Regions from separate parts of the Jeotgalibacillus malaysiensis genome, predicted to be linked through region 2. Evidence: riboswitches for the same ligand, from Rfam matches in the RefSeq annotation. Region 2 holds a riboswitch; the other holds the start of a gene.
The links. Region 2 has a riboswitch for S-adenosylmethionine ahead of LG330_RS02455 (methionine ABC transporter ATP-binding protein). Riboswitches for the same ligand answer to the same signal wherever they lie in the genome.
Positions count from the first base shown of each region.

Region 1: it holds a riboswitch for S-adenosylmethionine, as region 2 does, so the genes downstream of both, metK (methionine adenosyltransferase) here and LG330_RS02455 (methionine ABC transporter ATP-binding protein) in region 2, are expected to answer to the same signal.

Region 1 is NZ_CP085252.1:2,404,806-2,421,471, reverse strand. Features, by position in the region: gene yidD (membrane protein insertion efficiency factor YidD) at 1-150, opposite strand, end outside; gene LG330_RS12925 (Dps family protein) at 290-736, shown strand; gene LG330_RS12920 (putative motility protein) at 808-996, shown strand; gene LG330_RS12915 (DUF6154 family protein) at 1,040-1,273, opposite strand; gene LG330_RS12910 (hydrolase) at 1,407-1,754, shown strand; gene LG330_RS12905 (DUF6612 family protein) at 1,860-2,705, opposite strand; gene ytkD (RNA deprotection pyrophosphohydrolase) at 2,793-3,278, shown strand; gene LG330_RS12895 (alpha/beta hydrolase family protein) at 3,334-4,059, shown strand; gene LG330_RS12890 (DUF2584 family protein) at 4,065-4,307, shown strand; gene pckA (phosphoenolpyruvate carboxykinase (ATP)) at 4,346-5,938, opposite strand; SAM riboswitch class I at 6,475-6,615, shown strand; gene metK (methionine adenosyltransferase) at 6,774-7,973, shown strand; gene LG330_RS12875 (DNA topoisomerase 3) at 8,287-10,395, shown strand; gene LG330_RS12870 (potassium/proton antiporter) at 10,435-11,931, opposite strand; gene LG330_RS12865 (gamma carbonic anhydrase family protein) at 11,962-12,480, opposite strand; gene LG330_RS12860 (alpha/beta fold hydrolase) at 12,592-13,395, shown strand; gene LG330_RS12855 (tetraprenyl-beta-curcumene synthase family protein) at 13,411-14,502, shown strand; gene LG330_RS12850 (LLM class flavin-dependent oxidoreductase) at 14,585-15,586, shown strand; gene LG330_RS12845 (class I SAM-dependent methyltransferase) at 15,895-16,467, opposite strand; gene LG330_RS12840 (TIGR01212 family radical SAM protein) at 16,464-16,666, opposite strand, start outside.
Region 2 is NZ_CP085252.1:409,547-426,212, forward strand. Features, by position in the region: gene LG330_RS02425 (DUF2207 domain-containing protein) at 1-193, shown strand, start outside; gene LG330_RS02430 (DUF5316 family protein) at 215-505, shown strand; gene LG330_RS02435 (carboxymuconolactone decarboxylase family protein) at 589-936, shown strand; gene LG330_RS02440 (iron-containing alcohol dehydrogenase family protein) at 981-2,060, opposite strand; gene LG330_RS02445 (MetQ/NlpA family ABC transporter substrate-binding protein) at 2,073-2,894, opposite strand; gene LG330_RS02450 (methionine ABC transporter permease) at 2,915-3,586, opposite strand; gene LG330_RS02455 (methionine ABC transporter ATP-binding protein) at 3,576-4,589, opposite strand; SAM riboswitch class I at 4,666-4,774, opposite strand; gene LG330_RS02460 (HAD family hydrolase) at 5,049-5,666, shown strand; gene LG330_RS02465 (YdiU family protein) at 5,749-7,197, shown strand; gene LG330_RS02470 (TetR/AcrR family transcriptional regulator) at 7,416-7,952, opposite strand; gene LG330_RS02475 (MDR family MFS transporter) at 8,070-9,548, shown strand; gene ltaE (low-specificity L-threonine aldolase) at 9,594-10,616, opposite strand; gene LG330_RS02485 (DUF2332 domain-containing protein) at 10,768-11,802, shown strand; gene LG330_RS02490 (hypothetical protein) at 11,849-12,064, shown strand; gene LG330_RS02495 (hypothetical protein) at 12,084-12,251, shown strand; gene LG330_RS02500 (DUF1801 domain-containing protein) at 12,251-12,691, shown strand; gene LG330_RS02505 (RDD family protein) at 12,688-13,077, shown strand; gene LG330_RS02510 (GDSL-type esterase/lipase family protein) at 13,179-13,880, shown strand; gene LG330_RS02515 (hypothetical protein) at 14,080-14,649, opposite strand; gene LG330_RS02520 (phosphatidate cytidylyltransferase) at 14,816-15,643, shown strand; gene LG330_RS02525 (DUF5392 family protein) at 15,742-16,167, shown strand; gene LG330_RS02530 (M14 family metallopeptidase) at 16,434-16,666, opposite strand, start outside.

The DNA.
Region 1 (16,666 bases), 1.6 Mb from region 2:
CGTCATAAGTCCGCCTTTAAATGCACCGTGTTTCTGAATGGCTTCAAGCCCATATTGTGAACACGTCGGGTAAAAGCGGCAGCTGGGCGGGGTTAATGGAGAAATACCTTTTTGATAAAAACGGATCACTGCAAGCATCATTTTTTTCATACTTTCACCTCGATCGTTACATTAATTACAGTGTAGCACGAGATTGCTTACAGTAAACCATACATGCTCAGGACGTTTAAAATCAGTAAGGAGTGGTAGAGAATAAGTAGTGTACATTTTATTGAAAGGATGATGAATCATGAGTACAAATCCCGAATTAGTAAAAAGCGTAAATACACAGATCGCAAGCTGGACGGTGCTTTACACAAAGCTACATAACTATCACTGGTATGTAAAAGGACATCAGTTCTTTACCCTTCACGAAAAGTTCGAAGAGCTCTATAACGAAGCAGCGATCCATATTGATGAGCTTGCAGAAAGGCTGCTCGCGCTGAAAGGTGAGCCGGTTGCAACACTTAAGGAATCTCTTGAGATGTCTCTTGTAAAAGAAGCAGCCGGTGGAGAATCCGCTGATCAGATGGTCGAAGTGCTTAATCAGGATTTTGAAACACTGATGAATGATTTAAAAACAGGTATGGATCTTGCGCAGAAGGATGACGATGAAATGACGAGTGATATGCTGCTATCAGTTCACCAGAGTCTCGAAAAACATGCGTGGATGCTTCGTTCATTCCTTGGAAAATAGTTAGCGGGCACTGCTACTTTGCAGTGCTTTTTTTAATGGCTAATGATAATATGATCCTAAGGAGTGATGATATGGAAATCTCTTCAATCATGGCTAAGCAGACAGCACAGATTCAACAAACAGCAAGCTTAAGTATTATGAACAGCGCAATGACTCAACAGGCAGCAGGCGCTGTTGCAATGCTAGAAGCAATGAATAATCAGGGCGGCACACCTGCCCCACACCCGCATAAAGGTCATATGATTGATCTGAAAGGGTAAGAAAAAAGGATGGGACCACGGTGTCCCATCCTTTTAAAATACGTTAATGATAAAAAGTTTTTGTGTCATCTAATTTTTCAAGTCGGCCTTTAAGTGATTCTACTATGTATAGACGAATAAAATAAGCGAGTTCATCTTCTGACAGCTCTTTTATCATTTCTTGAAGTTCAGTATGGTCTAACTGCTCAAGTATTGTGAACGCTATCATATCAAGATCTTCCTGACTGCCCCGGATTTTACCTTTATACATTTCAAAAATTTCATCTACGAGTTTCATATCCCCGTCCTCCTTTCAAGATGTCCAGGAAATCCGTAGTTCGTATGTCTCACTACTACTATACCCGGGAAGTCTTTTTCTAATCATGAAGATTACTGGTAATGGACATACTGAACGGAAAGGAGTGATGAAAATGGAGCAGAAAAACACATACTATGTTTCAGTTGCCAGACGGGAAATTTTAAGAAGCGGCACTGATTCTCCTTATGAATTTGTTGTAAATGCGACAGATGATGAAATTACAAAATTGAGGATTCTGTTCGACCGGAATGAGGAAACCGAGATGGAAGGGTTTCTAACCGGCCAAATGCCTTCAGTACCTTACCACTTGGATGGAGCCAATCAGGAGTCAGACAATCAGCTGATTAAAATCTACAGACTGATCGGAGAAATTGGCGATGAGGAGGCAAGGAATCACATTGTCACAATGGGAATAAAACCGCCTACAGAAGAGCATCCGTTTATTGATAGAGAACATTAGACAGATTCAGCCTTGTGACAATCATCACCATCACGGAGATGTAAAGTTAATGCCGCAGCGAGTTGATTAAAAAAGGCTGGGACTTCTCCCAGCCTTACATCATTTTTAAAGCTCAATCTCCTCAGCAGACTCAATAACCTCCTGAGGCACCTCGATCTCTTTAACCTCATTATAATGAGTGTACTCAGACTCAAGCTTTTGTTCCATCGTCATGGATTCCTCAGCAAACTTCATATTCATCGTCATATCAAGATCCAGTGATTCAATCAGGAAGCTTTCTTTATCAATTGTAATCACATACAGCACATCTTCAAAAGTAGTGTTCTGGAATAATGCTTCTGCCGGAATACCAAGCCCGAGATCAGGCATTAATTCGCCGGTCTGCTCAATCAGCATATCGCTAAACTTTTCACCGGAAGCATTCAGCGTTAAAATAAAGCTGTCATCATCCTGTTCAAAAGTAAAATCTTCAATATAGGCTTCAAGGTTTTCAAGCTCGCTTGCAGGGTTTGATTGTGATTCATTCATTTGAAGCAGCTGCTCTAACATTTCAGACGGAAGCTTAGCCCAGCCGCCCGTAGAGGGGTCTTGCATGAAAAAACCTTCTTTGGTCATATAGGATTCAATAGTGAAACTCTGTTCTTCAGCCTCTTCACCAGTCATTTTTGTCGTGTTGACCTGGTGAACGGTCAGTGGGCTGTTGATCATGGACATGTCAATTTCAGATACTGAATTGATGGTTGCCTCAGACCCCATTGTTACAGACTGATTCAGTACAGCAGTTGATTTTACGCTTTCAATTTCATTATTTTTTTCAAGCGCTTTGCTGTATACCTCTTCAAGGGTCATCGATGATGTGTCTTTACTTCCATCAGCAGGTTCAGCGGTTTCCGTGCATGCGGTTAAGGTTAAAGTTAAAGCAGCGGTTGTAAATAGAATTGATTTCTTCACCCAATCATCTCCTTATTTGTAGGTCCTTACCAAATATACGGATCAAGATTCAAAAAGTTTCAATTATTTTGAAAGCAGGTGGCTTATATGTATCAATTTACAGACAAAAATGGTTACACAGTTACATATTCTTACGACGATCACCCATTTTCGTCCTCGCCTGCACACGTGTTTATTTTAACACGCTATAACGGACAGTGGGTGTTAACTCAGCACCTAAAGAGAGGGATTGAGTTCCCGGGCGGCAAGGTTGAAAAAGGTGAATCAACGGTTGAAGCAGCAGGCCGGGAAGTGATGGAAGAACTCGGTGGAAAAGTTGGTGAACTGATCTATATCGGGCAGTATAAAGTGGATGTGGAGCCGGAAATCATTAAATCAGTTTATTACACTGAACTGAGCTCTCTGACACCAAAGCCCCACTATCACGAGACAGACGGGCCGGTCATGGTGACAGGCGATATTTTAAAAGAACGCTTCAAAGATGAGTTCAGTTTTATTATGAAAGATGAGACGGTCAGGCTATCGATTGAATATATTCAGCATGAACTGGATGGAGGGAAAAGCATTGGGTAAAAATGGTGAGATCATTCGCAAGCAGCTTTATCCATCCCCAAACCCGCACATTGTGATGCATGAAGTGCTTTACTGGTCTGAAGGTTTGAAAGTGAAAGGCTTGCTGGCAGAGCCTGCTCAGGAAGGGAAGTATGACGGCTTTTTGTATCTGCGTGGCGGAATCAAGGGAATCGGTATGGTCCGCCCATCAAGAATTGCCCAGTTTGCCTCACAGGGATTTATCGTGTTTGCCCCTTATTACCGTGGTAACAGAGGGGGAGAAGGGAATGAGGATTTTGCTGGTGAAGACAGGATGGACGCAGTTAATGGTAATATCATTTTAAGAAATCATCCGTCGTTTTCAGGTCACCTGCATGTGTTCGGCTTCTCGCGAGGCGGTGTTATGGCACTGCTTGCAGGCATTGAGGATGCTGGAATTTCCTCGGTTGTCACATGGAATGGCGTTTCTGATATGGTGCTGACTTATCAGGAGCGAAAGGATATGAGAAGAATGATGAAGCGCGTCATTGGTGGTTCACCAGCAAAGGTGCCTGAAGCTTATACCTGGCGAACACCACTGAATGAAATTGATAAGCTCAACTGCCCGGTGCTCATTATTCACGGTGAGCTGGATGACAATGTATCACCTGAGCACGCATATCAACTGGAAGAGAAGTTGAAGGAGCATAATAAATCAGTAGAGAGCTGGTATTATACTGATTTCCATCATGCATTTCCACCGCTCGATAATATTGCCACAGTGAAGAAACTAACGGACTGGATGAAAAAACAAAGGAGCTGAACGACATGGGCATGCCATTAGAGTTAAATACAATGATTGTGACCAAAGGAAAAGAAGAGAGAATTGACAATAACTTTTTTAAGCTGGAGAAGGGTGAGTACAGGCTGTATCCGATGCATATCCCACTTGAAGTGAAAAACTCAATTGCCGGTGAAGTGAGGGGGATCGCAGAAATTTATAAGCTTGAATGGAGCGATCAGAAAACACTCATCTATTTTGAAATGAAATCACTCGAGTCTACAAATTAAAAAGCGTATCGGCAAGGTGCCGATACGCTTTATTTATTTTATACGATTGGTCCGCCAAGTCTGGCAATCCGCTCATCCACGCTTGTGAACTTCTTAAAGTTTTCTTTAAACTTCAGTGCAAGCTCCATTGCTTTTTCTTCGTATTCGCTTTCATTCTTCCATGCAAAACGAGGCTGCAGTACATCATCAGGAACACCCGGTACGTGAAGCGGCGTTTCAAGTCCGAATAATCCGTTGCTTGCAGTTTCCGCATTTGCAAGCTCACCGTGAAGAGCAGCTCTGACCATTGCTCTGGTATATCCAAGTTTCATACGTGATCCCGTCCCGTAAGCACCGCCAGTCCAGCCGGTATTGACGAGGTATACTTCAGCATCATGCTCTTCAAGCTTTTTACCAAGCATTTCAGCGTATACAGTCGGTTCAAGTGGAAGGAATGGAGATCCAAAGCACGTTGAGAACGTTGCTTCCGGCTCCGTAATGCCTCTTTCAGTGCCGGCAAGCTTAGATGTATAGCCGCTCAGGAAGTGATACATTGCCTGTTCTTTAGTCAGCTTTGCGATCGGAGGCAGTACACCAAATGCGTCAGCAGTCAGGAATACAATTGTATTCGGGTGACCGGCTCTGCTAGGATCCACAATATTTCTCATTGCCTGCAAGGGGTATGCGGCACGCGTATTTTCAGTTAATGAAGAATCATCATAGTCAGCTTCATGTGTTTCAGGGTCAAGCACGACATTCTCAAGTACTGAACCAAATCGGATCGCATCGAAAATCTGCGGCTCTTTTTCCTCTGATAGGTTAATGCACTTTGCGTAGCATCCGCCTTCAATATTAAATACGCCATTATCAGACCAGCCGTGCTCATCATCCCCAATAAGCTTGCGGTCAGCGTCTGCTGAAAGCGTCGTTTTACCAGTGCCGGAAAGTCCGAAGAATAATGCAACATCACCTTCTGCCCCAACGTTTGCTGAGCAGTGCATTGGTAAAATGTCATTTTGTGGCAACAGGTAATTCATCACTGAGAAAATGGATTTTTTCATTTCTCCTGCATATTCCGTGCCCCCGATTAAAATCGTGCGCTGTTCAAATGATACAATCACAAATGTTTCAGAATTTGTACCATCTGTTTCAGGGTCAGCTTTTAAAGATGGAGCAGAAAGAATTGTAAACGGCGCTTCATTCTGACTCGTCCACGCTTCACCTTTTTGAGCTCTTATAAACAGCTGGTGAGCAAAAAGATTATGCCATGCTCGCTCGTTCACTACACGGATCGGAAGGCGGGAAGCAGCATCAGCTCCTGCGAACCCTTCAAAAACAAATACTTCTTCTTTTTCACCAAGGTGGTTCAGTACTTTCGTATATAAACGGTCAAATGAATCCTCAGAGATCGGCTGATTAACTTTACCCCAGTCAATCTTGTCACGTACAGAGGCTTCATCCACAATAAATTTATCTTTAGGTGAGCGGCCGGTGTATTTACCTGTTTCAGCTCTTACAGCGCCTGTAGAAGTTAATGTGCCTTCTTCTCTCATTAATACCTTCTCCACAAGCTGAGGTACAGAAAGGTTCTTATTCACGCGTTCGCTCATTAATAGTTCTTTTAATTCTGAAGTGTTTCGGATTGTTGTCATGTTATCTCCCACCTTTTCAGTAAGTCATTCACCTTTGTTCGAAATTAGTATAACACATTCAAATGAATAGTCTATACTAATTGGCGATTTCGTTAAAAATTCTTATTTAGTTTAAATTTAATAATCTGGCGTCTGATCTCCGTTTCAGGCGGACGCTTTCCTGGATGAGCCGTTTTGTGGCTCCATTAGACCTCCTCGCCTTCGGCTGTGGGGTCTCAGCTTCCAACTAATCGTCCCGGAGTCGCCGCCTTCTACTGCGATCAACGCTGTGGATATTAAATCAATCATTTTAATAATGCCCATTTTTTTCTGCACAGATGATGATTGCAGCGTAAGGGGGCGACTCCTGCGGCAGGAAGGGACGTGTGAGACCGAGCATGGCGAAGCCTGCGGGCTCACCGCCCGGCCGCGGAAAGCGTCCCCCTGAAGCGGAAATCATCAGCCAACTTAAATAAGCACTAAACTTCTCATCTATAATTGTATATTATGATTGACATTACACATTCATTTCCGTATGATAGTTTTTTGAACGGATACTCTTATCCCGAGCTGGTGGAGGGACAGGCCCTATGAAACCCAGCAACCTGCTCCGCAAAAAAGCATGATGCTTTTGCGGTCCAAACATTTGGAGCGAAGGTGCTAACCTGAAGCAAGACGTGTGTCTTGAACGATAAGAGTGAAAGGCGAACTGATTATGAACCTTTCCTCATGAACGTGATTTGAGGAGAGGTTTCTTTTATTTTATGCCGAAACTTGGATGATCTTGTAGGTTAACGTTCGATCTCTAAGGGTAATGAGTACCGTCGACTATTTGCTTCACAAGGAGGAGACTTATATGTCTGTAAAACGTCGTTTATTTACATCCGAGTCCGTAACTGAGGGACATCCGGATAAAATCTGTGATCAGATTTCTGATTCAATTCTTGATGCAATACTGAAAGATGATCCGAATGCCCGAGTGGCGTGCGAAACTTCTGTTACAACCGGACTTGTTCTGGTAGCGGGAGAAATCTCAACTTCTACTTATGTAGATATCCCTAAGATCGTGCGTGAAACGATTAAAGAAATCGGCTATACACGTGCTAAGTATGGTTTTGATGCGGATACTTGTGCAGTACTAACTTCAATTGATGAGCAGTCACCTGACATCGCAGCAGGAGTTGACCGTGCACTAGAAGACCGTGAAAGCCAGATGACTGATGCTGAAATCGAATCAATCGGTGCAGGCGATCAGGGGCTTATGTTCGGTTATGCAAATAACGAAACAGTTGAACTGATGCCACTGCCAATCTCACTTGCACACAAATTGTCACGCCGTCTGACTGAAGTGCGTAAAGAAGATATTCTTCCTTACCTTCGTCCGGATGGTAAGACACAGGTAACAGTTGAATATGATGAAAATGACAAGCCGGTGCGCGTAGATACAATTGTTATCTCAACGCAGCATCATCCGGAAGTCAGCCTTGAGCGTATTCAGCGTAACCTGAAGGAACATGTGATTAATCACGTTGTACCGGCAGAGCTAATCGATGAAGATACGAAATACTTCATTAACCCGACTGGCCGCTTTGTTATTGGAGGACCTCAGGGAGATGCAGGTCTGACTGGCCGTAAAATCATCGTAGATACGTACGGAGGATATGCTCGTCACGGCGGTGGTGCATTCTCAGGTAAGGATGCAACAAAGGTTGACCGCTCAGGTGCTTATGCTGCACGTTACGTAGCGAAAAACATCGTTGCTGCAGGTCTTGCTGATAAATGTGAAGTACAGCTTGCTTACGCAATCGGCGTAGCACAGCCTGTATCAATTTCTGTTAACACATTTGGAACTGGTAAAGTGGAAGAGGATACACTTGTTGATCTGATCCGTAATCACTTTGACCTTCGTCCTGCAGGCATCATTAAAATGCTTGACCTTCGCCGTCCGATCTACAAACAGACAGCTGCTTACGGACACTTCGGCCGTAATGATCTTGACCTTCCATGGGAAAGAACAGATAAAGCTGATGCTTTGAAGAAGGGTGCAAACGCATAATAGGAATGAAACGGTCCGGAATATATCTTCCATGATATATTCTGGATTTTTTTATGGGTTGGGCATAGGTCAAATTACACGATTCTGCGAACATGTCACGAGATTTTATGAAGCATCATGTTTATTCTTTGAACATCAACAGTTATTCTCTGAACAATAGCATGTATTTTCCGAACCACTAGCGAAAATTCTTCGAACCAACGCTACGATCATGCCACACCAGAATAAGTGTTCGCCATCTCACCCGTCCCATGATATGATAAGGTCACAAATCCCCGATTGATGCTTCGGACCAATACTAGGAGGAATTCCTTTGTTTACAGTCATTCTCGCAGAAAAACCTTCACAGGCGAAAAGCTATGCAGATGCTTTTCAAACATCCAGAAAAACAGATGGTTATTTTCATATAGAAGATTCACTGTTCCCGGGAGGAGCGGCGATTACGTGGGGCTTCGGACATTTAGTGTCACTTGAAGAGCCTCAGAAATATAAACCGGAATGGAAGAAGTGGAAGCTTGATACGCTGCCGATGATCCCGGAAGAATTCAAATTCACCGTCCCTTATGCGAAGCGTGCGCAATTCAATATTGTCAAAGGGCTTCTCAGAAAAGCCGATCAGATTGTAGTTGCAACTGATAGTGACAGAGAAGGGGAGAATATCGCACGGTCCATTATAGAGCAGGCAGGCATGATGCATAAGCCGACTAAGCGTTTATGGATTAACTCGCTTGAAAAAGACGTCATCAGAAAAGGGTTTCAGGAGCTGCGTAATGGTGATGATTATCTTTCATTATATGATGAAGCGCAGACGAGACAGGTAAGTGACTGGCTTGTTGGTATGAATATTTCGAGGCTCTACACGCTCCTTTTACAAGAAAGAGGTGTCGACGGACCATTCAGTCTCGGGCGTGTTCAGACACCAACGCTTTATATGATCTGGCAGCGGCAGCATGAAATTGAAAACTTTAAACCAGAGCCGTTTTTTCAACTGCTTGCTGATCATAAAGAAAGCGGAAAGGCATTTCAGACTAAGCATGGTACTACTTTTAAAAAGAAGGAAGAAGCAGAGAAGACGCTCAAACAGCACAGAATTGAACATGGAGCCGAGTTAAAAGGAACAGTCGTAAAGGCTGAGAAGAAGCTGAAGAAAATGCAGGCACCGAGTCTGCACAGTCTGTCTTCACTTCAGGCAAAAATGAACAGACGATACAAATACAGTCCTTCAAACGTGCTGAAAACCGTACAGGATTTATATGAAAAAAAGCTTGTATCCTATCCACGAACAGACTGTCAGTTCATTACAATGAGTGAATTCCGGTATTTGTCCGGTCAGCTTGAATCAATGAAAGCCGCTGCTGGCGCTACTTTTGAGACAGCGCACCCGAAGCCGCGGCCAAAATATGTACAGGATAGTAAAGTGCAGGAGCACTATGCGATCATTCCAACGAAGAAAGTGCTGACTAAAGACAGAATTGAAAAGCTAAAGCCGATGGAAAAGAATATCTATAACGAAATTCTCGGCAGTACGCTTGCGATGTTCCATGAGGATTACCATTATGAAGAAACGCAGGTGGATGTGGACATTCAGGGGCTCATTTTCAGTGTAAAAGGAACAGTTGAAAAAAAGCGCGGATGGAAAGAGCTATTCAGCGAAAACGCTAAAAAGGATACGATACTTCCTCCATTAAAGACAGGGGATGTGATCGCATCTGTCGTGAATATAAAGGATGATATGACCAAGCCGCCCAAGCCGTATACAGAGGGACAGCTGATTACGATGATGAAAACGGCAGGGAAGATGCTTGAGGATGAACAGGATCAGGCCATGCTGAAGGAAGTTGAAGGGATTGGCACAGAGGCAACGCGGGCATCTATTATCGACACGCTGAAAAAACAGCAGTATATCAACGTGACCAAAAATACTGTCACTGTAACAGAGAAAGGTGTGACCCTTTGTCAAGTCATTGGCGGAACGCTGCTCAGCAGTCCTGAAATGACAGCCAGATGGGAAACCTATTTAAAGAAAATCGGCAGAAAAGAAGGCAGTCAGGAGGCCTTTTTGAATAATATTGCAAAATTTATTCAGCATATGATTACTGAAGCGCCGAAACAGATGGGGAATGTTAAAGCGTCCGCAGGGTCTGCTCAGAAGAAGTCATCTGTCATGCCAATTTGTCCAAAGTGTAAAAAAGGCGTTATGGTCGATAAGGGTGGATTTTTTGGATGCAGTGACTACAAGCAGGGCTGCAGACAGACGCTTCCAAAAATATTATTAAAAAAGAAAATTTCAGATGTGCAGATCAAAGCGCTTTGTGAAAAAGGTCAAACAGGGATGATTAAAGGATTTAAAAGTAAAGCAGGTAAAACGTTCAGTGCCCGGCTGATGTTGAAGGACGGAAAGATTGAAATGGTGTTTAAATAAGAAAAGCGGATGAGTGCATCGCACCTCATCCGCTTTCTGTTATTTGCCGGCAGTTTTCTGCGGGTTTTTCTTTTTTTCAAGCAGTCTCTTCACTTCATCCTTATGCTTTGTATTTACAAGGATATAAAGAAAGTCTCCTGCTTTAATCTGTGTTTCACCGTAAGGACTGATCAGCTGATCGTTACGGACGATCGCACTGATTGTAGCCTGGTGGGGAAATTTTAATTCCTTCAGCTTTTTGCCAACAATCTCCACATCCCGGTTCGTATGAAACTGGATCATTTCTGCATTCGCTTTCCCGATCGATATGAGCTCGAGCGAATGGTGAGGTGTATCTTTTTTAGGTCCGACAAGGTCCAGCTTTTTTGCTACATAGGAAATCGTAGAACCCTGCAGGAGTGTTGATGTCAAAACGATAAAGAACACAACGTTAAAAAACAGCTGTCCGTTCTCAAGGCCTGCTACAACTGGGAACGTAGCGAGTACGATTGGTACTGCACCACGTAATCCGGCCCAGGAAATAAAAATCCGTTCTTTCATTTTGTATTTCATTCCTGCAACAGATAAGAAGACTGCAATCGGCCGTGCAATAAAGATCAGAATAACTGACAGAATCAGTCCGCTGATGACAATATTTAATGAAAATAACTGACCCGGGAAGACCAGCAGCCCGAGGATGATAAACATGAGAATCTGAGACATCCAGGCGAACCCTTCATTAAACTGAAAGATAGAGTAACGGTAAGTTAATTCATTATTCCCGATAATCAGTGCGGCAACATAGACCGCAAGAAAGCCGCTCCCACCAATAATTGCTGTAATACTATATGTTAATAGTGCAAATGAGACGGAAAAAATTGGATAAAGTCCACTCGAATCAAGCTTAATGCGATTGAGTGCATATGAGGCAATTCGTCCGAGAATCAATCCGAGTGCAAGACCGGCACCCATTTGCAGAATAAATGAAGGGATCATGTTCCATATGGATGAATTTTCAGTAGTAATCAATTCAATAAAAGATAAGGTAAGGAAAACAGCCATTGGATCATTTGTTCCTGATTCCGCTTCGAGTGTGGCACCCATTTTCGCTTTAATATTCCGCTCTTTTAATACGGCGAATACTGCAGCAGCATCGGTAGAACCGACGATTGCACCGAATAACAGACCTTCGAGAAGGGTAACATCAAAAATCAAGTAAGCTGAATACCCTACGATTCCGGAAGTAATAAGAACGCCAAGTGTAGCAAGTGATATGGATGGGAGCGCAACCGCACGAACGGTTGGCCATTTTGTCTGCATACCACCCTCGAAAAGAATGATAACAAGTGCGAGAATCCCAATCAGCTGAGCTGCTCTTGCATCATCGAAATAGACGATTCCAAGCCCGTCACTCCCAATAATCATGCCGATTAAAATGAACAGCACCAGAGCGGGGAGTCCCCATTTGTTAGAGAACTTTGCAACAATCACTCCAGTGACCAGTAATAATCCTGTTAATAATATAAATGAGTCAATGCCAAAGGACTCAAACAGCATATAGATCACTCATTATGCATCATCCCCATTTTAAGTATTTTGTTCGGCTTCTTTATAAACCTGTGCTTTTTCAGCGTATTCTCTTACAATCCGCTGCATATCAGCACGGTCCTCATCGTTCACATCACGTATCACTTTTGCAGGACGTCCGAAAGCCATCTTCCCTGCAGGTATTTTTTTTCCGGGTGGCACGAGACTTCCAGCACCGATAAATGCACCTTCCCCGATTTCAGCACCGTCAAGAATGATCGAACCCATTCCAATCAATGCATGTTTTCTAATTGTGCAGCTGTGAAGCGTTACCTGATGTCCGATTGTTACCTCATCTTCAATCACAAGGGGGAAGTTCGGACTCTGATGCAGCATGGATAAATCCTGAATATTCACTTTTTTCCCGATATACGTAGGTGAGACATCTCCCCGAATAACAGCGCCAGGCCAGACACTTGAGTCAGGTCCAATTTTGACATCACCTGATACAGTAGCCATTTTTGATATGTATACACTTTTATCAATTGTAGGGTTGTGACCTTTATAAGAAAGAATCATCAAATCACTCCTGTGTCCAATATGAAATATGATATAGTTTATTTTAACACAGGCATAGCGGATACTTCACAATACAGACTTCTAAGAATTTGAAAGGCAGGTGTTCTTGCTATGTGGAAATGGGAAACAGATGGAATTGCTCGCGGCGTGATAGTAATGGTACATGGAGAGCTTGAGCATCATGCCAGATATGGCTGGTTAATTGAGATGTGGCGTGAGAGAGGCTATCACGTTGTCATGGGTGACCTTCCTGGTCAGGGTATGGTTAAACGGACTGAAAGAGGACATATTGATTCTTTTAAAGAATATGAAACAGCTGTTGAACAATGGATTGAAGCAGCTATGTTATTTAATCTGCCAATCTTTTTACTTGGCCAGGGACTTGGCGGACTGATTGCTGTCCGTATGATGTATAAAAAGAAATATGAAATTGCAGGGCTGATGCTTTCTAATCCAAGCTTCGCCTATAAACATACACCATCTAAATTCAGTCATCTGCTGTCAGGGAGCCTGAACAGACTGTCGCCTGAACATCGTTTTACATTCGGTTTTACAGTTCAGGATGCAACACGTAATGAAGAAATTATTGAGCTTGATTTAGAGGATCCGATTTATGTATCAAGGGTATCTGTCAGGTGGTACAGGGAAATGCTGTATGCTATGAAGCAGACGTTAGCTGAAGACAGTGATTTTCCTGAGATCCCGCTGCTGTTGATGCAAAGCGGTCAGAATAAGCTTGTGGATACAGCTGTCGGCAAAAAGTGGCTGCTCTCACATAATCTTGATGAATTTCAATATAAAGAATGGTCACAATGCTATCATGAATTATTTAACGAACCAGAACGGGATGAAGTTTTTCACTACGCAGAATCATTTGTTAAAAACCGCTTGAGGTCAATCGGCTATGACTTATAAATGAGGTGGAATCACATGGCAGTTCCGAATGAACCGTTATTTCTGATGAATCAGGTATACCGTAAAGTGTTTCCGATCGTTCACAGGGAACTCTTTCACTGGAAGCAAAAAGCACTTCAGATTGAGAATGAAGAGTTAAAAAAGCAGGCAGTGGACAGCATAACGGATAAGGAATTTCACTGTGAAGGCGGGGGGATTATGTCCCTTTTAGCTCTAAAAGGGAAACGTGATGCCATTGAATTTATCGTTGCTTACCAGACAATCAGTGATTATCTTGATAACCTTTGTGACCGCAGTACTTCACTTGATCCAGAGGACTTCGCGGCACTTCACCAGGCAATGGAAGACGCACTGACTGTCGGGGCAGTTCCAGGAGACTATTATCACTTAAGAGAAGACAGTGAAGACCGCTATTTATCAGGACTTGTACAGCGCTGTCAGGAGGTTCTCTCAAGAATTCCGAACTACCCGCTGATTAAGGACGAGCTGCTTTATCTGTCACGTATTTACTGTGAACTTCAGATTCATAAGCACGTGGCGGAAGAGGAACGTGAAGAACGTCTTCAGAAATGGTTTGAAGACCACCGCAATGAATTCCCCGAAATGGAATGGTTCGAGTTTTCAGCATGTACGGGATCAACGCTTGGCATCTTCTGCCTCGTATCCTATGCGCTCAGACCTGATTTTAAACCGGAATATGCAGCCGTGATTAAAGAAGGGTACTTTCCTTACATACAGGGACTTCACATTCTGCTCGATTATTTTATTGACCAGGAAGAGGATCAGAAAGAAGGGGATTTGAACTTCTGCTTCTATTATAAAAATCCGGAAAATCTTTTTAAAAGGCTGCAGCACTTTGTTACGGAAGCAGACAGACATACAAGAAAACTTCCTCACAGCAGATTTCATATGCTGATTAACAGAGGATTACTTGGCGTCTATTTGTCTGATGACAAAGTAAATAGTCAGAAGAAGGTCAGAAATCTTGCGAGAAAGATGATCCGTTCGAGCGGAGCAGTCAGTTTCTTCTTTTATATCAACGGGCGCGCATACAGAAATGTCATGAAGGTTCTGTCAGGAAACATTTATATCAAAAGCCAGGTGTAATATGAGTCGGATGTTTCGCTAAGCGGAATATTCGACTTTTTAAATGGATTTTACAATAATGGTGAGTGAGAGGAGTGAAGTGATGTCACTGACATTAAGTATATTAGATCAATCATCTATTTCAGAAGGCGGGACGGCAGAGCAGGGTCTGCAGCAGACAGTTGAACTCGCACAGCTCGCAGACCGTCTTGGCTTTGAACGCTTCTGGGTATCTGAGCATCATGATACACCGACACTTGCCGGATCTTCCCCTGAAATACTAATTGCCCATTTAGCAGCAAAAACTGAACGGATCAAAGTAGGATCTGGCGGTGTGATGCTGCCGCATTACAGCTCATACAAAGTAGCTGAAAACTTTAAAGTGCTTGAAGGTCTTACACCCGGGCGCATTGACGTTGGAATCGGCCGTGCACCAGGCGGGATGCCAAGAGCCTCATATGCACTGTCTGACGGAAAACCACGTGACGTCAACCGTTACCCGGAACAGGTTGTTGAGCTGCTTCAGTACCTCCATGACGATGTGCCGGAGGATCACCCATACGGCAATATTAAAGCAACGCCGATTACACAGTCGGTACCGGATCTGTGGATGCTTGGCTCAAGCCCGTCTTCTGCAGCACTAGCAGCTGATCTTGGTGTACCATACACATTTGCGTTATTTATTAACGGGCAGGGAGGACCTGCTTATACGCAGCAATATCTGAGACGCTTCAAGCCTTCTAAATATTACAGTGAGCCGAAGCACTCCGTTTCCGTATTTACGATCTGCGGTGAAACAATGGAGGATGCTGAGAGAATCGCTTCAAGCCTTGACCTGTCAATGGTGATGCTGGAGCAGGGCATGCCATCTAAAGGAACACCCAGCCCTGAAAAGGCAATGGCATATGACTACAGTCACTTCGAAAGACTGCGCGTTCTTGAAAACAGGAAGCGTATGGTGATTGGTGATATTGACCATGTTGAAAAAGAGCTGAACAGACTTGCTGAAGAATATGAGACAGATGAAATCATGCTGACAACGATTGCATATGATTTTGAGGATAAGCTGAATTCATTTAAGCGGATCGCGGAGAGAATGCTGTAGGAGGTACGAAGCGGCGGGTTGGTGCAGCTCGGTGTGGCGTGGAATGCCGGGGAGTGTCGTTCAATTAATCAGCGCGTTGATTCAATTAATAACGGCGCTGAACCAATTACCTGCCGGGTTGACTCAATTATAACTGCCTGGTCCTGGGTCTGATTCAATTAACGCGAGCGGTGAACCAATTACCGGTCGCGCCAAACCGAAAAACGTCACGGATGAGCCAATTAATCAATTGCAACCGCCCGGCACTCCATCCCCTTAAACCACCACAAAAACAGCCATGTGATTTTCACCAATCACATGGCTGTTTCTCATTTCTTTTCAATCGCCAGAATAAATGGCGATGGTGTCTGTGTATTAATAAACTGATAGCGGAGCACCTGTGCTTCAAGTCCGTCTATTTTTTCGCAGTAGCGTAACAGGTAGTCACGTTCAACGGCGCCTTCAGGGTGTCCGTGATAAATCACGAGAATCATCATTCCTCCTGAGCGCATCACACGCAGGCATTGTTCAACTGCGGCAATGGTTGTGCGTGGTCTTGTCACAATGGTCTCATCACTGCCCGGCAGATAACCGAGGTTGAAAATCGCACCGGCAACTGCACCGTAGTGGACAGGCGGCAGTGTATCCTCAATCGTTTCATGTCCCTGATTAAATAATAGTACGCGGTTTTTTAATTCATGCTCTTCAAGCTTGGAAGTTGTTTCTGTAATGGCTTCCTGTTGTACATCAAATCCGTAAACCCTGCCATGCTCGCCAACGAGACGTGCGAGAAACAATGTGTCATTGCCATTTCCTACTGTGGCATCAATGACCACTTCCCCCGGTTTGACCGCTCTTTCTAAAAGTGTTCTTGTATATGGGAGGATTCTGTCCAGATTCATGATCGCACCCCGCTTACATATTTGCTCCCCTGACACGAGCCTCTGTCAATCAGCGCCCGGTCAATGCCAGTCAGTACTTCCCACTTATTCACACTCCACATCGGTCCGACCATCAGTTCAATCGGTCCGTCGCCTGTGATTCTGTGGATAATCATTTCTGGTGGTAGAATTTCAAGCTGATCACACACTAGCTCAACAT
Region 2 (16,666 bases):
ATTTGCAGGCTTCAATCCTTCTATGAACCATGGGAGCATGGATGTCGCCACGTTACTGTTATTATCAGTTGCTATTTCACCAGGCTTTGAGTCTGCTAATGCGCAGGCGTCAAGCACGTCTGCTTCATCATCAACATCGACCGGTTCAGCAGGCGGAGTTGGTGGAGGCGGCGGAGGGTCTGGTGCGTTTTAATCAAGACAAAGGAGTGATTAGATGAAGACAATCGGTATCGGAACAGGTCTTGCTTTAATTGGAATCATTCTGTCCTGGATCATTTGGGGGGCAGGAGAAATCTATACAATTCCAGCGGGGCTCGGATTTTTGTTTCTGATCGTGATGATGTTTTCTTCAGGTGCAATGGTGAGTGGCAGTGAGATGAGAGCGAATCTTGCTACAGAATCAGAAGAAGGGCGTAAAGACCGTATGGAGATGACAAAGGGGGCAGCTTTATTAGCGTTGCCAAACCTGCTGATTGCAGGCTTTCTGTACTTTTCGATTCATTAAGGTATAGCATCATTCCTGAAGGGTCATCCTAACTGCTGGATACGTTCATTAATAAAAGATGAGCGTTGAAAAGGAGTGGGAAGATGAATATAGATGGAGAAAATATCTTAAACCGGTATCGCAGAGGAATCGAAAGTATTCATGACCTTATGCCTTCAGCAGTACACGAGTATAATCAATTTACCGGAAAAGCTTTTGAAGCTGGTGATATTTCAAAATCTCAAAAGCACTTGATTGCACTGGCGATTGCAGTAAATGATGGCGATGAATCAAGTATTGCTTACCACATGGATCAGTGTGTCAGTCATGACTGCACGGATCAGCAGATACACGAAACCATGATGGTCGCAGCAGCGTATGGTGGAGGTTCTGCCATGAGTCATGGTGTCACAATGGGGCTGGAATTGCTGAAGCAGTTTCGGAGTCGATAAGAAAGAGCCTGACAGTCACTTAACTCACTGTCAGGCTTAATTTGTTATAAAGCATATTCTGTTTCCAGTCTTCTTATAGCCTCAATGGTTTCTTCCGCAGTGATTCGACGGTTTTTTAACACATGGATTGTTTCCTTTGAAATGGTAGACTGCTTTGCGATTTCATCAATCCTATGTGCAGGAATGTGAAGGTCATTCAAAGATACAGGTAATCCAATCTTTTTGTAAAAAGGTAATAAGCGATCAATCTCATTATATTTTTCCTCGAGCAGGAGCTGAACGAGAATACCATAAGCAACTTTATCACCGTGTAATGCGCGATGAGATTCAGGAGCGGATGTTAATCCGTTATGAATCGCGTGTGCACCCGCCACCCGACCGTATTGATCTCCAAATCCTCCTACCATCCCTCCGAGCATGATAATGGCTTCCGTAACACGGATGAAAGCTTCAGAGCTTACATTGTTCTCTGCATCTAATAGAGCCTGTTCTCCGTATTCGAACATAATGTCTGCGCATTTCTTCGCAGTAAAATGAGCTATTTCCAAAGCGGGCATCGGGTTTTGCATTCTGCCGATCTGCACGTCTGCTTCATACCATTTAGCGAGTGTATCTCCTATGCCTGCGCGAAGAAGCGGAGAGGGTGCAGCTGCGAGAATAACCGGATCTACTAATAGCAGGTCAATTCCTGCCGGGTGAATATTATAATGTGTCATCGTTCCATCATGTTTATAGATGACGCTGATTGGAGTCCACGGTGCACAGTTAGACGCCAGAGTCGGAATAAGCACAGTTTTCACATGAACTGCTACAGCTGCTGCTTTTGTAATATCAAGCACTTTTCCTCCACCGAGTCCGATGATCGCCTGAACATTTAATTCTGAAGCCAGAGATGAAATACGATTGATTTCTTCAATTGTACATTCATTGTTATAGAATTCATGATGGACATTCATTTCTTCAAGAGCCGGGAAAGCTTGGTTTGCTGCTTTCCACGACTCAATACCTGATAATAAAAGAATGCGATTAATGCCTCTTTCGGACAATTTTACTTCAAGTTCTGTAAGTGCATTTGGTTTTATCACATATTCAGCAGGGGCACCACGGACAATAACATCATTCACGTTACTCACTTCCTATCGGTTTTCCATCCATTCAGGCTTTCCAAAACCTTTGAAGTCTGAATCGATCGTTTCTTCAAATTCAGGGGATTCAACGATTTCAATTAAATCTTCTGCAAGTGCTGAATCTTCATTTTCAGCAGACACTGCAACAACGTTTCGATACTCATCCGGCATATCTTCAAGTGCCAATGCGTCAAGTAGGTTCATTTCAGCAGCTAAAGCAAAGTTTCCAGGTACAGCTGATAGATCGGCACTTTCAACAGCACGAGGTAATCCACCTGCTTCAATTGGCTGGAATACAAGGTTTTTCGGGTTATCCTGAATGTCATTTTCAGAAACAGTCAGTTCAGGTGCATCAGGGTCCAGTGTAATTAAGTTATGATCCTGTAGAACGAGGAATGTACGTGCTGCATTAACTGGATCATTTGGAATTGCGATCGTTGAGCCATCTTCGACTTCTTCAATAGAATCATACACGTTAGAGTAAATGCCCATTGGAGCAGTTGGAACCATAATCAGAGCTGAGAGGTCCATGTCATTCTCTTCTTCAAAATTTTCAAGGTAGATCGTGTGCTGAAACAGATTGGCATCAATATCTCCATTATCCAGGGCATTATTAGGCTGGATATAGTCGCTGAATTCAACAATCTCAACTTCATACCCTTTTTCTTCAAGACCTGGCTTAATTGCTTCATTCAGCATATCGCTGTATGGGCCAGCTGTACCACCCAACTTGACAGATTTTTCATCTCCTGTAGCTTCGCTGTCGCCTCCGCATGCTGCTAATGCAGTCACAGATGTCAATAATAGTACTGATAATAAACTCTTTTTCATTTCAAAATCTCTCCCTTTTCTTATCTTTTATCAATTGCTTTAGAGGTCCAGTCACCGATTTGCTGAATGAGTTGGACAAGTATAATGAGTATCACAACAGTTACGATCATGATCGTATTGTCGTATCTGTAATAACCAAATCTGATCGCAAGGTCTCCAATGCCACCTCCTCCGACTACACCTGCCATTGCAGAGTAAGCTACAAGGCTGATAATTGTCAGGGTAATCCCTTGGACAATACTTGTTTTGGCTTCTGGTAAAAGTACATCCTTAATAATCATCCATGGTGTTGCACCAACTGCTACGGCAGCTTCGATTACACCTTTATCAATTTCCCTCAGCGCTGATTCGACAATCCGGGCAAAGAAGGGGATTGCGGCAACGGATAATGAAACGCTGGCAGCAGCCGGGCCGATGGTTGAACCGACAATTATGTTAGTAAGTGGGATGAGTGCAACGAGCAAAATGATAAATGGAATTGACCTGACCATATTAATGACAAAACCGAAGCTGGATTGAACGATCCGATTTTCAAGAAATAGTCCTCTGTCAGTCACAAAAAGTAAAACACCAAGCGGCAGACCAAGAATGATTGCCACAGCTAATGCAATGCCGATCATATATAACGTCTGTCCAAAGGCAACCCAGATTTCTGGCATCAATTCAACCATTCGTGAAAACTCAAAGCCCATCTCTGATCACCTCCACCCGTGCGCCGCGCTCTTCCATATATGAAACAGCCTGGTCGATCGTCTTACGCTGACCTTGAACCTCCATCAGAAATATGCCGAGCGGCCGTTCCTGGATATATTCGATAGAGCCGTGTAGAAAATTACCTTTGATTTTAAACTGCTGAATTGTATCAGTGATGACACCTTCGCCGGCAACGTTTCCTCTAAAAAGCACTTTTAAGATTCGGCCTTTACACTGATCCAGAATCGCATCTGGTACATCAAATGACACAACACTTTTGATGAATTCTTCAGCGAGAGGTGTGTGTGGATTTGAGAAAATTTCATATACACTTCCTTCCTCAATGACCCGTCCATCCTGCATGATTGCCATTCTGTCGCAGATCTCCTTGACAACATTCATCTCATGCGTAATTAAAACAATTGTAATATCCAGTTCACGATTGATTTTCTTCAGTAATCTTAGTATTGAAACTGTGGTGTTAGGGTCCAGTGCGGAAGTGGCTTCATCACACAATAAAACAGAAGGGTTATTCGCAAGAGCTCTGGCGATTCCTACGCGCTGCTTTTGTCCTCCACTTAATTGTGCCGGAAAGACATCTTTCTTATCTGTTAAAGACACCATATCAAGCAGCTCAGTCACACGTTTATCGATTTTTTTACGAGGTGTTCCGGCTGCTCTTAAAGCAAATGCGATATTCTCAGAAACAGTTTTCTGGCTGATCAGGTGAAAGTGCTGAAAAATCATGCCGATTTTCAGACGTGCTTTTCTAAGGTCGGGTCCTTTTAACTTAGTCAGGTCTACACCATTGATCTCGATTTGACCACTAGTCGGTTTTTCGAGTAAATTCAGACATCGGATAAGAGAGCTTTTACCTGCACCGGAATATCCAACGATTCCAAAAATGTCACCTTCATGAATCGTCAGTGTTACACGATCTACACCGGCTACACTGCCCTTTTTAGTCCGGTATACCTTTGATAAATCTTTAATTTCAATCATGGCAATCTCCTTCAAAAAAATTGATCATAAAAAAGGTGCCTCTTTCATTCGGAAAGAGGCACCTGAAAATGGAATCGGGTTATCTTTCAGAATGAAATCATTCTGTAGGAATTGGCACCTTCCCAGCTGAAGCTGGGGGTTGCCGGACGTCATAGGGCCTGTCCCTCGGTCACTCTTGATAAGTTCCATATAAAGTTGTGTTAAAGATGAAATTAATATTATCGGGAAACCCGACTATTGTAAAGGGGGTTTGAAAAGTTTTTGTAATAAAGAGAAAAATAAAATATATGTAAGGGTTTTCATTATTGGAATGGCAGTATTTCATATTACAATGTATTTTAGAATAATAATTTAGTTAAATTTCTCAGGCAGAAGTATTTATCTGTAAATGTAAAAAAGACATAAGTCAAAGCTGATTCGGGTAAACCCAAAATAAACGAACCTTTGGAGGAATGACAAATGGACAGTATTATTTTTGATCTGGATGGTACCTTGTGGGATCCTCGGGAAACCGTGTTAACTTCATGGAATAGAGCAATTGAGGGCCATCCGAAAGCAGATAAGAAACTAACACTTGATGATTTGAAACAGACAATGGGAAAGCAGATGCACGAGATCTCACAAATCTTTTTCCCTGAGTTGAGCGCTGAGGATCAAAAGGAAGTCATGGATTATTTAACAGAGATCGAAATTCCCTATGTAGCGGAAAATGGGGGAGAGTTGTATCCGGCACTTGAAGATACGCTGATCTATCTCTCTGAAAAATACCGTCTCTTCATCGTGAGTAACTGTCAGGAAGGCTATATTGAAGCCTTTTATCAGTACCACAAACTTGATCGTTTTTTTGATGACTTTGAGAATCCGGGCAGAACAGGGCTTTCAAAAGGAGAAAATATCAAGCTCGTGATTGAACGGAATGGATTGAAGAGCCCCGTTTATGTAGGAGATACACAGGGTGACCGTGATGCCGCACGTAAAGCCGGTGTGCCGTTTGTATTTGCGAAGTATGGTTTTGGGAAAGTGGATGATTTTGAATATGAAATAGAGCGACTGACTGATTTAAAACGGTTATTCTAGACCGGTAAGCGCTCAGAACGGAAAACGCTTCCCGGCATGTTACACTGAAATCAGGAGATAATAGCCAAAGGAGGGATGTACGATGACGCAGCGCACAAAAGCAGGATGGAAGCTCGAGCAGACTTATACAAAGCTTCCGGACATCTTTTTTTCAAAAATGGAACCGAACCCGGTAGCAAGTCCTGAGTTATTTATATTGAATGAACCGCTCGCAAAAGAACTGGGTCTCGATCCGAATGTCTTGGCAGACGAAGAGGAGATCCTTGCAGGCAATGAAGTCCCTGAAGGATCTGAACCGATCGCACAGGCATATGCAGGACACCAGTTTGGACAGTTCACCATGCTTGGAGACGGTCGTGCATTATTATTTGGAGAGCAGATCACCCCGGCTGGAGAGCGGAAAGATATTCAGCTGAAAGGGTCGGGACGCACTAAATTCTCACGCGGTGGTGACGGACGGGCGGCGCTTGGACCGATGCTCCGCGAGTATATTATCAGTGAAGCCATGCACGGTCTCGGCATTCCAACGAGCCGAAGCCTTGCAGTGACGCTGACCGGTGAAACAGTTATGCGCGAGCGGTTGCTGACAGGTGCAGTTATGACGCGTGTAGCATCAAGCCATTTGCGTGTGGGTACGTTCGAATATGCAGTCAGACTGACGGAGACTGACAATGTTAAAGCGCTCGCAGATTATGCGATTGAGCGTCATTATCCGAAGGTGCTGGACACTGACAATCCATACCTCGGCCTGCTGAAGGAAGTCATGAAAAATCAGGCTGAACTCATTGCGAAATGGCAGCTTGTCGGCTTTATTCATGGCGTAATGAATACAGATAACATGACAATCAGCGGTGAATCCATTGATTATGGACCTTGTGCCTTTATGAATGAAAACGATCCGTCAACAGTATTCAGCTCAATTGATGTGCAAGGGCGATACGCATACGGAAATCAGCCGCATATTGGCGGTTGGAATCTTGCAAGGTTTGCAGAAAGTCTTGTACCGGTGATGCATGATGATCAGGAAAAAGCGATTGAGCTTGCTCAGAATGAAATGAATCAGTATAAGGATCTTTATTTTAACGCGTGGCACAGTGGTATGCTTAAAAAGCTTGGACTGTTAAGCAAAGAAGCTGATGATGAGAAGCTGATTGAGCAGCTGCTGAACCTGATGCACAAAAACAAAGCTGATTTTACGAATACATTCAGAAAACTGACGCTCGGTGAAGTGCCGATTGCCGGTGAAGAATTTGCTGATTGGCTGAAGCGCTGGAATGAGCGTCTTGAGCGTCAGGAGGCGTCACCGGAAGAAGTTAGTAATTTGATGAAGCAGCATAATCCAAATGTGATCCCGCGTAATCACCGCGTGGAAGAAGCGATTGCGGCTGCTGTTGAGCGTGAGGATTTGAGCGTGCTGAACCGCCTGCTTAATGTATTGCGGGACCCTTACGCGTATAGCGATGATCAGGCGCCTTATTGTTCGGGACCGGATCCGGATGCAGGACCTTACCGGACTTTTTGTGGAACGTAATAGAAATACACGAAAAAAGCTGCCTTTAGCGGGGCAGCTTTTTCGTGGAGATAGGAGGCAGGATGGCGAGTCTTTTGTCACGATCTGCGGAACAGGGGTGGTAATTTCATGGACTACCTTGAAAATGTCCTGAACTATGCCATTAATCTCCTGAACACCTCACGTAATCTCCTGAACCTCCAGCATCATTTCATGAACCAACCAACCTCCCCAACACCTCACCCCATCAACCGCTCAAAATAAACATCCATCTCCTCGGCCGTATAAGCCTTATCCTGTCTGAGCCACCACATATGGAGCATCGCAATCGTCCCTGAGTGGAATTCTGCATACATATCAAGCGGCACATCCAGTTTACCCGCTTCAGCGCTTAACAAAATCAGGTCCCGCTCAATATTCTTCTTAAAGGACTGCTGCAGCCGATTAGCCAGATACACATCATTCTGGTTTGCTAAAAACACATGCTCAAGCTCTTCAAGATAGTCAAGCTTCTGCATCATCGTAAAGGGCTTTGTCAGCCTGAGTGCTCTCTCAGACTCATCCAGCCTGTCATCAAGTCTTCCAAGCTCTACAATAAATAAGTCATATTTGTCTGTGTAATGAGAGTAGAACGTCGACCGGTGAACCATTGCATCTTCACAGATCTTCTGGACGGTGACATCTTCAAAGGTCATACCTGGTTTATTCAGTAAACGGATCAGGGAATCAAACAGCAGTTTCCTCGTTCTCTTCACTCGCAAATCTTCTTTTTTCATAGACATTTCTCCTACACTGTCGTTTATCTGTACATTATAGGTAAATTGATCATACAAAACCAGTAAAGAATCCTATATGATAAACTCTGTGATTTTTATATAGAAAGGATGATTCGAATGACAGAATCTTTTCAGCATATAAGAAAAGGTCCTATGGTAGCGGTTATGCTGATGGGTGCCTTTTTTGCATTACTAAATGAAACGCTGCTTGCAACGGCGCTGCCTGAGATTATGGTGCATTTTGATATTGGTGCGCATCAGGTACAGTGGCTGACGACAGCATTTCTGCTGACAAACGGAATCATGATTCCAATCTCAGCGTTTTTCATCGGTAAATTTACAACGAGGCAGATTTTCATCACAGCGATTACAGTATTTACGTTTGGTACGGCAGTCGCTGCTTTTTCCGATTCGTTCGCACTGCTGCTTGTCGCAAGAATTGTGCAGGCGATGGGTTCAGGTGTCATGATGCCCCTGATGATGACGGTGCTTTTAAATATCTTCCCGGTTGAAAAGCGTGGAACGGCAATGGGGCTGATGGGGCTTGTGATCTCATTTGCACCGGCGATCGGACCAACATTGTCCGGTTTACTGATAGAATATTATAACTGGCGGATGCTGTTCTACGCGGTGCTTCCAATTGCAATACTCACATGGATTATGGCGTTTATCTTTATTAAAAACGTGACGGAGCAGACGAACCCGCGTGTGGATGTTATCTCAATTGTGATGTCATCACTCGGTTTCGGCGGATTATTGTACGGTTTCAGTACAGGATCTGAGCGCGGATGGGATGATGCACTTGTCATTTCATGTGTAGCTGGCGGATTCCTGATTATCGGGTTATTCGTATGGCGTCAGCTTAGACTCCAGACACCTCTACTTGAATTCAGAGTATTTAAGAATAGAGATTTCTCGATTGGTTTGGTGGTTTCAGTATTTGTCATCATTGCGATGATCAGTGCGGAGACGATTCTGCCAATGTATATGCAAACCGCAAGAGGGCTGAGTGCGCTAGATTCAGGGCTCATGCTCCTGCCAGGGGCCATTGTAATCGGGATTATGTCCCCGATTACAGGGATTTTGTTTGATAAATTTGGTGTGAAAAAGCTTGCGATTCCGGGCATGCTGATTGTCGTTGTGACGACATTTTTCTTTACAACGCTTGATGCAACGACTTCAGTTACTACGATCACCATTGTATATGCGATCCGTATGTTTGGATTATCGTTTGGGATGATGCCTGTGATGACGCACGCATTAAACCAGATTCCTGCAAAGCTGAATGCTCATGGTTCAGCAATGGCAAACACAATGCAGCAGGTAGGCGCTGCGATCGGAACGGCGATTCTGATTACGATTATGACTCAGGCTTCACTTAACTTTGAGCCTGATATGTCCAATTATGCAGAGCTTGGCGCTGAACAGCTTGAAGCAGCAGTATCAGCTGATGCATTGTATTCCGGATACGGGCTGACATTTACAGTTGCAACCGGTATGGCGCTGATTGGCGCGGTGCTTGTGTTATTTTTAAAAGAGAGAAGAAAAGATGCTGTAAAAGCGGAGTCTGTTGAAGAAGAAAGAATGACTTCCTAATAAAAAGGTGTCCGGCGCTGAGAAATGCCGGACACCTTTTTAAAGTTATGCGCTCATGATTTTCTGAACCACTTTTAACGTCTTATCAATGTCTTCTTCTGCCACCCCGTTGTTCGTTACAAACCTGACAATGCCAGGCCCAAAGCCGCCTGCAATAATCCCATTTTCTTTCAAGTGCTCAAGAAATACTGCCGTTTCAATCCCTGAATCTGAAAGGTTCATCAGGATAATGTTTGTTTCCACTTCATTATCAATGACAACCCCTTTAATATTCAGGAGGCCATCTGCCAGTTTCTTTGCATTGGCGTTATCGTCTTTCAGGCGTTCTGCATTCTCAAGCGCAATTATCCCCGGTGCTGCGATCACGCCGACCTGTCTAAGCCCTCCGCCAAGGCGCTTACGCCATTTACGTGCATGTTGTATAAACTCATGTGACCCGGCAATAATGGAGCCTACCGGTGCACCAAGTCCTTTTGATAAGCAAAATTGAACGGTGTCAGTGTATTGCGCGTATTCTTTTACAGAAATCCCGGTTGCAGCCTGGGCGTTAAAGAGGCGTGCACCATCTAAATGAACCGGGACCTGATGCTTTTGCGCAATTTTATGAACGTCCTTCATATTTTCAAGCGGCAGGACTGCACCGCCCGCTTTATTATGTGTATTTTCAAGTGTAATCAATCCCGTCTCAGGTTCATGAATATCCGCACCGCGAATTGCAGCTTCAACCTCGGCCGGGTTCATTGCACCGCGTGCCCCTTTAAGTGTTTTGATCTGAACACCGGCAAGCGCGGACATTGCAGCGGCTTCATATAAAAACAGGTGAGCCTGTGATTCCATAATGACTTCCTGTCCCTGTCTGCAGTGAACGAGCCCGGCAATCTGATTTCCCTGAGTACCGCTTGTCACAAATAGCGCATTTTCTTTTCCAAGCACTTCAGCTGCCAATCTTTCTAAACGGTTAACTGTCGGATCCTCACCGTATACATCATCACCAACCTCAGCATCATACATTGCTTTTCGCATTCTTTCATTCGGTTTTGTCACAGTGTCACTTCGTAAATCAATCATCTGTATCCCTCCTGAAACGTGGTCTCTGTTTTTTAGCATACGCTGTTGGTTCAGTACGGGCAAGCAAACGAAATGTGAATTTCCATATGCAGGATTTTACACATGCTGTATAGAAGAAGACACTTTAACAGGGGGAAAGGGGAGGATACATATGAACAGTCAATTATCACAGGCATTTAAACAGTTTGCCATTGAACAATGTGAAGGATCAAGCCCTTTTTACAAAGCATTATCGTTAAATATCGCAGAAGATTCAGAGCTTCTTCAAATCTGTCAGGATGCCAGAGAGGGTCAGCCTGTACCCAATCTTCTTTTTGGTGCAGTGCAGTATTTGCTGATGAAGGAGCCTCATCATGTTTTGAGAGCCTTTTATCCGAGTTTGACGGAAAAGCCGGAAACAGGTCAGTCTCCTTTTCCAGCCTTTAAAGAATTCGTGCTGACCCATCATGAGCAGATCCGTGATTTGTTAAAAACGCGCCGTGTTCAGACGAATGAAGTGAGAAGGTGCGCTTATTTATATCCTGTCTTTGTCTCTTTATATCGGGAAGTTAAAAAGCCGCTGTCACTGATTGAAATTGGAACGAGTGCAGGTCTTCAGCTGTTATGGGATCAGTATGCTTACTCGTATGGTGAAGCGCTATATGGAAATCAGGCTTCAATGCTGACTTTATCAGCTGAAGTCAGAAATGGCCGCCTGCCTGATTTATCAGCAGGCATCCCACCGGTCAAAAGCCGGATTGGCGTTGATCTGAATATTAGTGATCTCACGAATGAAGATGATCGTCTCTGGTTAAAAGCGCTGATTTGGCCTGAGCATCATGACAGAAGGAGAAACTTTGATCAGTCTTCTGTCATTCTAAGAGAAAACCCGCCACAGCTCATAGAGGGTAATGGAGTCGACTTACTGCCTGAGCTCGCTAATCAGACAGAGCAGGATACGCTGCTTTGTGTTTTTCACACGCATGTAGCGAACCAAATGCCGGCACATGTAAGAGAAGACTTGATGGAAAAAGTTGAAGCGCTTGGTGACATGAGAGATACAGCACATATGTTTAATAACATCACAGACGGGAAGCTGCGAGTGGATCTGTATGTGGATGGGCGCTGTAAGAGATACGTAGTCGGGGAGACAGATGGACACGGCAGATGGTTTGAATGGCGCGAGGGAAAATGGCAGGGGAGCTGAATCTTTTTCAGTGCCGCGTCGTATATGAATGTAGGAGTGATCACGAATGCGTGCTTTAGTTCTGATTGTTGGCGGAATCCTGTTTATTGGTTTGGCAGGAGTACTGGTTTATTTTTCATATTTTCACGAAAGGATCGGTCCTGTTGGCAATGGCTTGGTAATGCTCTTTTTGCTGCTTGTAACAATCGCTGCAGCTTTAACTGGGCTGGCGTCTCTTTATATAGGCAGCTCTTTGTTGATGCAAAAAAGAAAAGCGAAATAGTCAGGGGTGTTCTTTTGAAATGAAAAAATTTGAATACCGGATTGAGTACATTGAAGTAAGGTCAAATTACCGGGAAGAGATAGAGCGCTATATCATTAATATGCTCAATAAAATGGGCAGCGAAGGCTGGGAGCTTGCAGGCGTAAACGGGACCATGCTTTATTTTAAGCGGGAGGTGCAGGGGTAGTGGCATATGAACAAAAAACGAAAGAACACGATGGCAGTGTAATTGAATTTATTGAAGCAGTGGACTCTCCTAAAAAGCGGGAAGATGCATACAGGCTGCTTGAGATCTTCGAGGAAACCTCAGGCTATGAAGCGAAAATGTGGGGACCAAGCATCATTGGTTTCGGTTCTTATCATTACAAGTATCCAACCGGTCACGAAGGTGATGCCCCGCTTGTAGGCTTTTCACCGAGGAAGGCAAAGATCAGCTTGTATTTTGCCACAGGAGATGCTGAGCGTGAGGTGCTGCTGAAGGATTTCGGGAAGCATACTTCGGGTAAAGCATGTGTGTATATTAATAAGCTTGATGATGTACATACGGACGTGCTGAGGGATTTAATCCGACAGTCCATTGAATTTTTACAAAAAACGTATCCGGCGGAAGGAGCAGATCAAACATGAATGAGGTAACAAAAAGACGACTGAAAGCCATTTTAATCGACTTAGCGGTATCAAGTGCTGTCACAGCAGGTGTTGAATATGCTTTAAGAAAGAAAATCAAAAATGAAGCCTTCCATGCATTAGTCACACCAACTGCAGTGATGTGGGGACTTGAACTCGCTCAGCTGAAGAGCTGCGGACAGACAGTCGGCTACCGTGCAATGGGGCTGAAGCTTGAAAGTGAAGACGGGTTCCCGCTAACGACTGAACAGCTGTTAAAGCGGATGGCATACCGTGATACTGTGGGTGGATTCAAATATTTTAAAGACAAAGAGGCGTATGAAGGTATTGATGGCAGAAGCATGGCGCATGACCGATATGCAGCTGTTGTTGTAAACGAGAAATAAGGTAATCAGACCCGCTTAATATAACGTTTTAATGACAAAACGAGTCAACGCGTTTGATCAGAGCCTCCCGGGGAATCCATAGTCCTTAGGAGGTCTTTTATATGAATAAAGTGAAAATATCGATCCTAGCACTGATTGTGCTTGCAGCAGGTGCCGGCGGACTATGGATATATGATTACAATACACCTGAACGCGGCGAGGAACTTGTGGCACTTGGAGATTCCTTAACCTACGGGATTGGTGACCATTCAGGCGCTGGGTATGCAGAAAATCTTGAAGAAGTCGTGAATAAACATCGCGATGAACCGCTGACAGTCTATAATTATGGAATACCGGGTCAGCAGACAGATGGATTGCTTGCCCAGCTTGAGGATGAGGAAGTGAAAGCCACGCTGAAAAACGCAGAGTATTTTACTGTATTTATCGGCACAAATGATTTGATCAAAACAAACGGTGGTGACCTGAATCCTTTATATGATGATCGTATTCAGACGGGTAAAGAGGATTATGAAAATAACCTTGAAGAGATCTTATCAATCATTCGTGAAGAGAATCCGGAAGCGCCGATTTTGTTTTTAGGACTGTTCAATCCCTATCCTGAAAACGAGGAAATTCAGCAGATTATAAATGACTGGAATGACTTAAGCAAAAGTATGGTGGAGGAATATCCACGCGTGAAATTTATCGCAACAGATGGCATACTGAAAGAGAAAAGCACAGAGTATTTCAGCGATGCCCTTCATCCGAATAAAAAAGGGTATGAACTGATTACGAAAAGAATGATTGAAGAATATGATTTTTAAAAGAAAAGATTGGGTTGGAATTGATATTTAAACCATCTCTAGATAGAAACTCATCTTAGTGTAGCGGAGTGTAAGGCGGTGACTCCGGGACGATTAGAGGGAAGCTGAGACCCCGCAAGGCTTGCCTGAGGAGGCTCAGCAACCTCCGTCCGGAAAGCGTCCGCCTGAAGCGCAGCGAAACGATTGAAGAGGCTGAACATTATATTAATGTCCCAGCCTCTTTTTTACGTCCGGATACAGGCTCATAAGCAGTCAGCAGTCCTTCATAAATTAACACTGTCTTTTCAGATTTCCTGAAGTCATCCGGTTCAACAAGTGCAGGAAGCTTATCCCAGAGTTTCACGCCTGCCCGGTGCAGAATCTCTGCAACAAATTGCGAGCAGAAGTAAGAGCCATGCGGTTCAAACGGCTCTTTAAAAGCCACACCGAACACACCAAGCAAATTATAAATCGTTTTGCGGTCCTTTTTTTGAAATAAACGAATCATTCTGGTGATTTTTTCGTATTGACGGGTAGTGATGGTCATTTCATATACAGCACAGGTGGTGTGAGGGAACTTTTTATAGGTGCCCTTCAGCACATTTTCCTGGACGAAACCACCATTAAAGGGGTTATTAGGATTTTTGCGGCCAAAGCTATATAATTGAATCAGCTCCCGGTCTAAAGAAAGGGAAGAATGATTGTAAGGCGCTTTTGTATAGCGTTTAATCGTTTTGGTAAAAGCGGTGCCGGTGTCTGTTAGTAGTATATAAATCTTTTGATCATCCAAAGAAGTTGTCACTCCCTTCAGGAAAGTTGAGGTGAAGCAGTTGAATGATGTGTTGCATTACATATATTTTATTTTCTTACTACTTATTTCGGTGAGTCTCGTTGTTTCAGTTATAACATACTTTCATAAAAGGAAAAATAAGGGCAGCGATAAATATGATGAATTAATGATCAGAACAAAGCTGTGGTGGGGTATGGCGATTATCTTTGTGCTTTCAATGGCTTTCCACCCGACGGTCTCGCTGATCTCACTGATGCTCTTATGCTTCCTGGCACTTCGTGAGTATTTTTCAATGCTTGAAACGAGGAAGCAGGATAGAAGAATTTTCATCTGGGCTTACCTTGCAATACCGTTAAACTTTTTCTGGATTTATATCGGCTGGTATGGCATGTTTATTGTTTTTATTCCAATCTATGTATTCTTATTCCTGCCGCTCGTAAGGATCTTCAGAAATGGCAGCGCCGGCTTTTTAAAATCTGTCAGCATGACGCAGTGGGGGCTGATGCTGCTTGTATTTGGAATCAGTCATCTTGCGCTCTTTGCGATGATGCCTGAGATTACAAGACATGACGTACGGATTGCTGAGCAGTACGGGGCATTGATGGTGCTCTATTTAGTCCCGCTCACGCAGGCAAATGACGTTATTCATTTACTTGTATCGAAGAAATTCGGTAAAAAGAAAGTATTGGCCTCCGCCAATCCTGATCTGACGTGGGAAGGGTTTATTGCAGGGATAGCGGGAACCGTTCTGTTATCTGTCATCATCGCCCCCTACATCACACCAATGTCACTCAGCTTCAGTATCTTTTCAGGTCTGCTCATTGCCGTAACAGGGTTCTTTGGAACAGTTGTGATGGCTGTGCTGAAACGCAACTTCTTTTTGAAAGAAACAGTGAATGGACGGGTAATTGAAAGTAAGACAATAAACAAGGTTGATAGCCTGACGTATACAGCGCCTGTGTTTTTTCATATGGTTTATTATTATATTTTTTAAGGCAGAAGAGCAGCTTTAAAAAGACAGCTATTTTGACGTTAAACAATAGAAAAAAGTATAATTAAAATATGATATTAGACAAGACAGGAGGGGTAAGCATGATGGATAAAAAGCTTGAGCAATACCCACCGTATATTCAGCAGGAATTATCCAAGCTGAATGACAAAATAGAGCCAATCACAAAACAGTTTTTAAAATACAGACTTTGGGGCACACCGCTTGTGATCGTATCTGTACTGAACCTGTTTTTAATCATACTGCCGTTTGGCGTATCAAGTGAAATTATACCGGCAGTTCTCCTGTTTGCTGTACTTGGCGCGGTTGGAATGGCATTGTCAAAAGAAGCGAAGTTAAAGCGCACGGAAGTCGTGAACCAGACTCAGGACTTTATGCTGAAGAGAATCGCAGAGAGCGATAGTGATTATAAGGATGAATACCTGAAACGTGTGAGAAATAATGCGTTGCAGGGTGTTGATCTGTTTATTGAGTTTTTACAGAAAGAACGGAGAGGAAACTGGGGGTAGAGGCTGATCATTGCATGTGACCCGAAATGGTGCGGATGTGACCTTAAATCGGCTTGAATGTGATCCGAAAATTTCATGATGTGACCCGAAAATGCAGGTTGAGCGGGAATCTGACCTGAGACTGGTTGAATGTGACCCGGAATTTTCCGGATGTGACCCTAATTTCAGCGAACGTAATCCGAAAAGCACACTCCAGGCCCACACCGAAAAGCTATCTCTAATCAAAAAAGGGTTTCCCCAACAATCCGGGGAAACCCTTTTTCACATTAGCCACTAATCGTAAACAGTCCTTCATTCTGCAGCAGACTCTTCATCGCTTTACGCCCTTCAGTTAAAACAGCCAGGCGCCATTCCTGATCTTCCGGGTAAAACATGGCTTTAAACTCATCAAGAATTGCCTGTCTGTCTTTTTCCTCCACGGCACCATCATGATGAAGTCTGTTCTCCAAAATGATCGTCATAAATTCACGCAAAGAAGCACTCATACTCGTTCCGAATG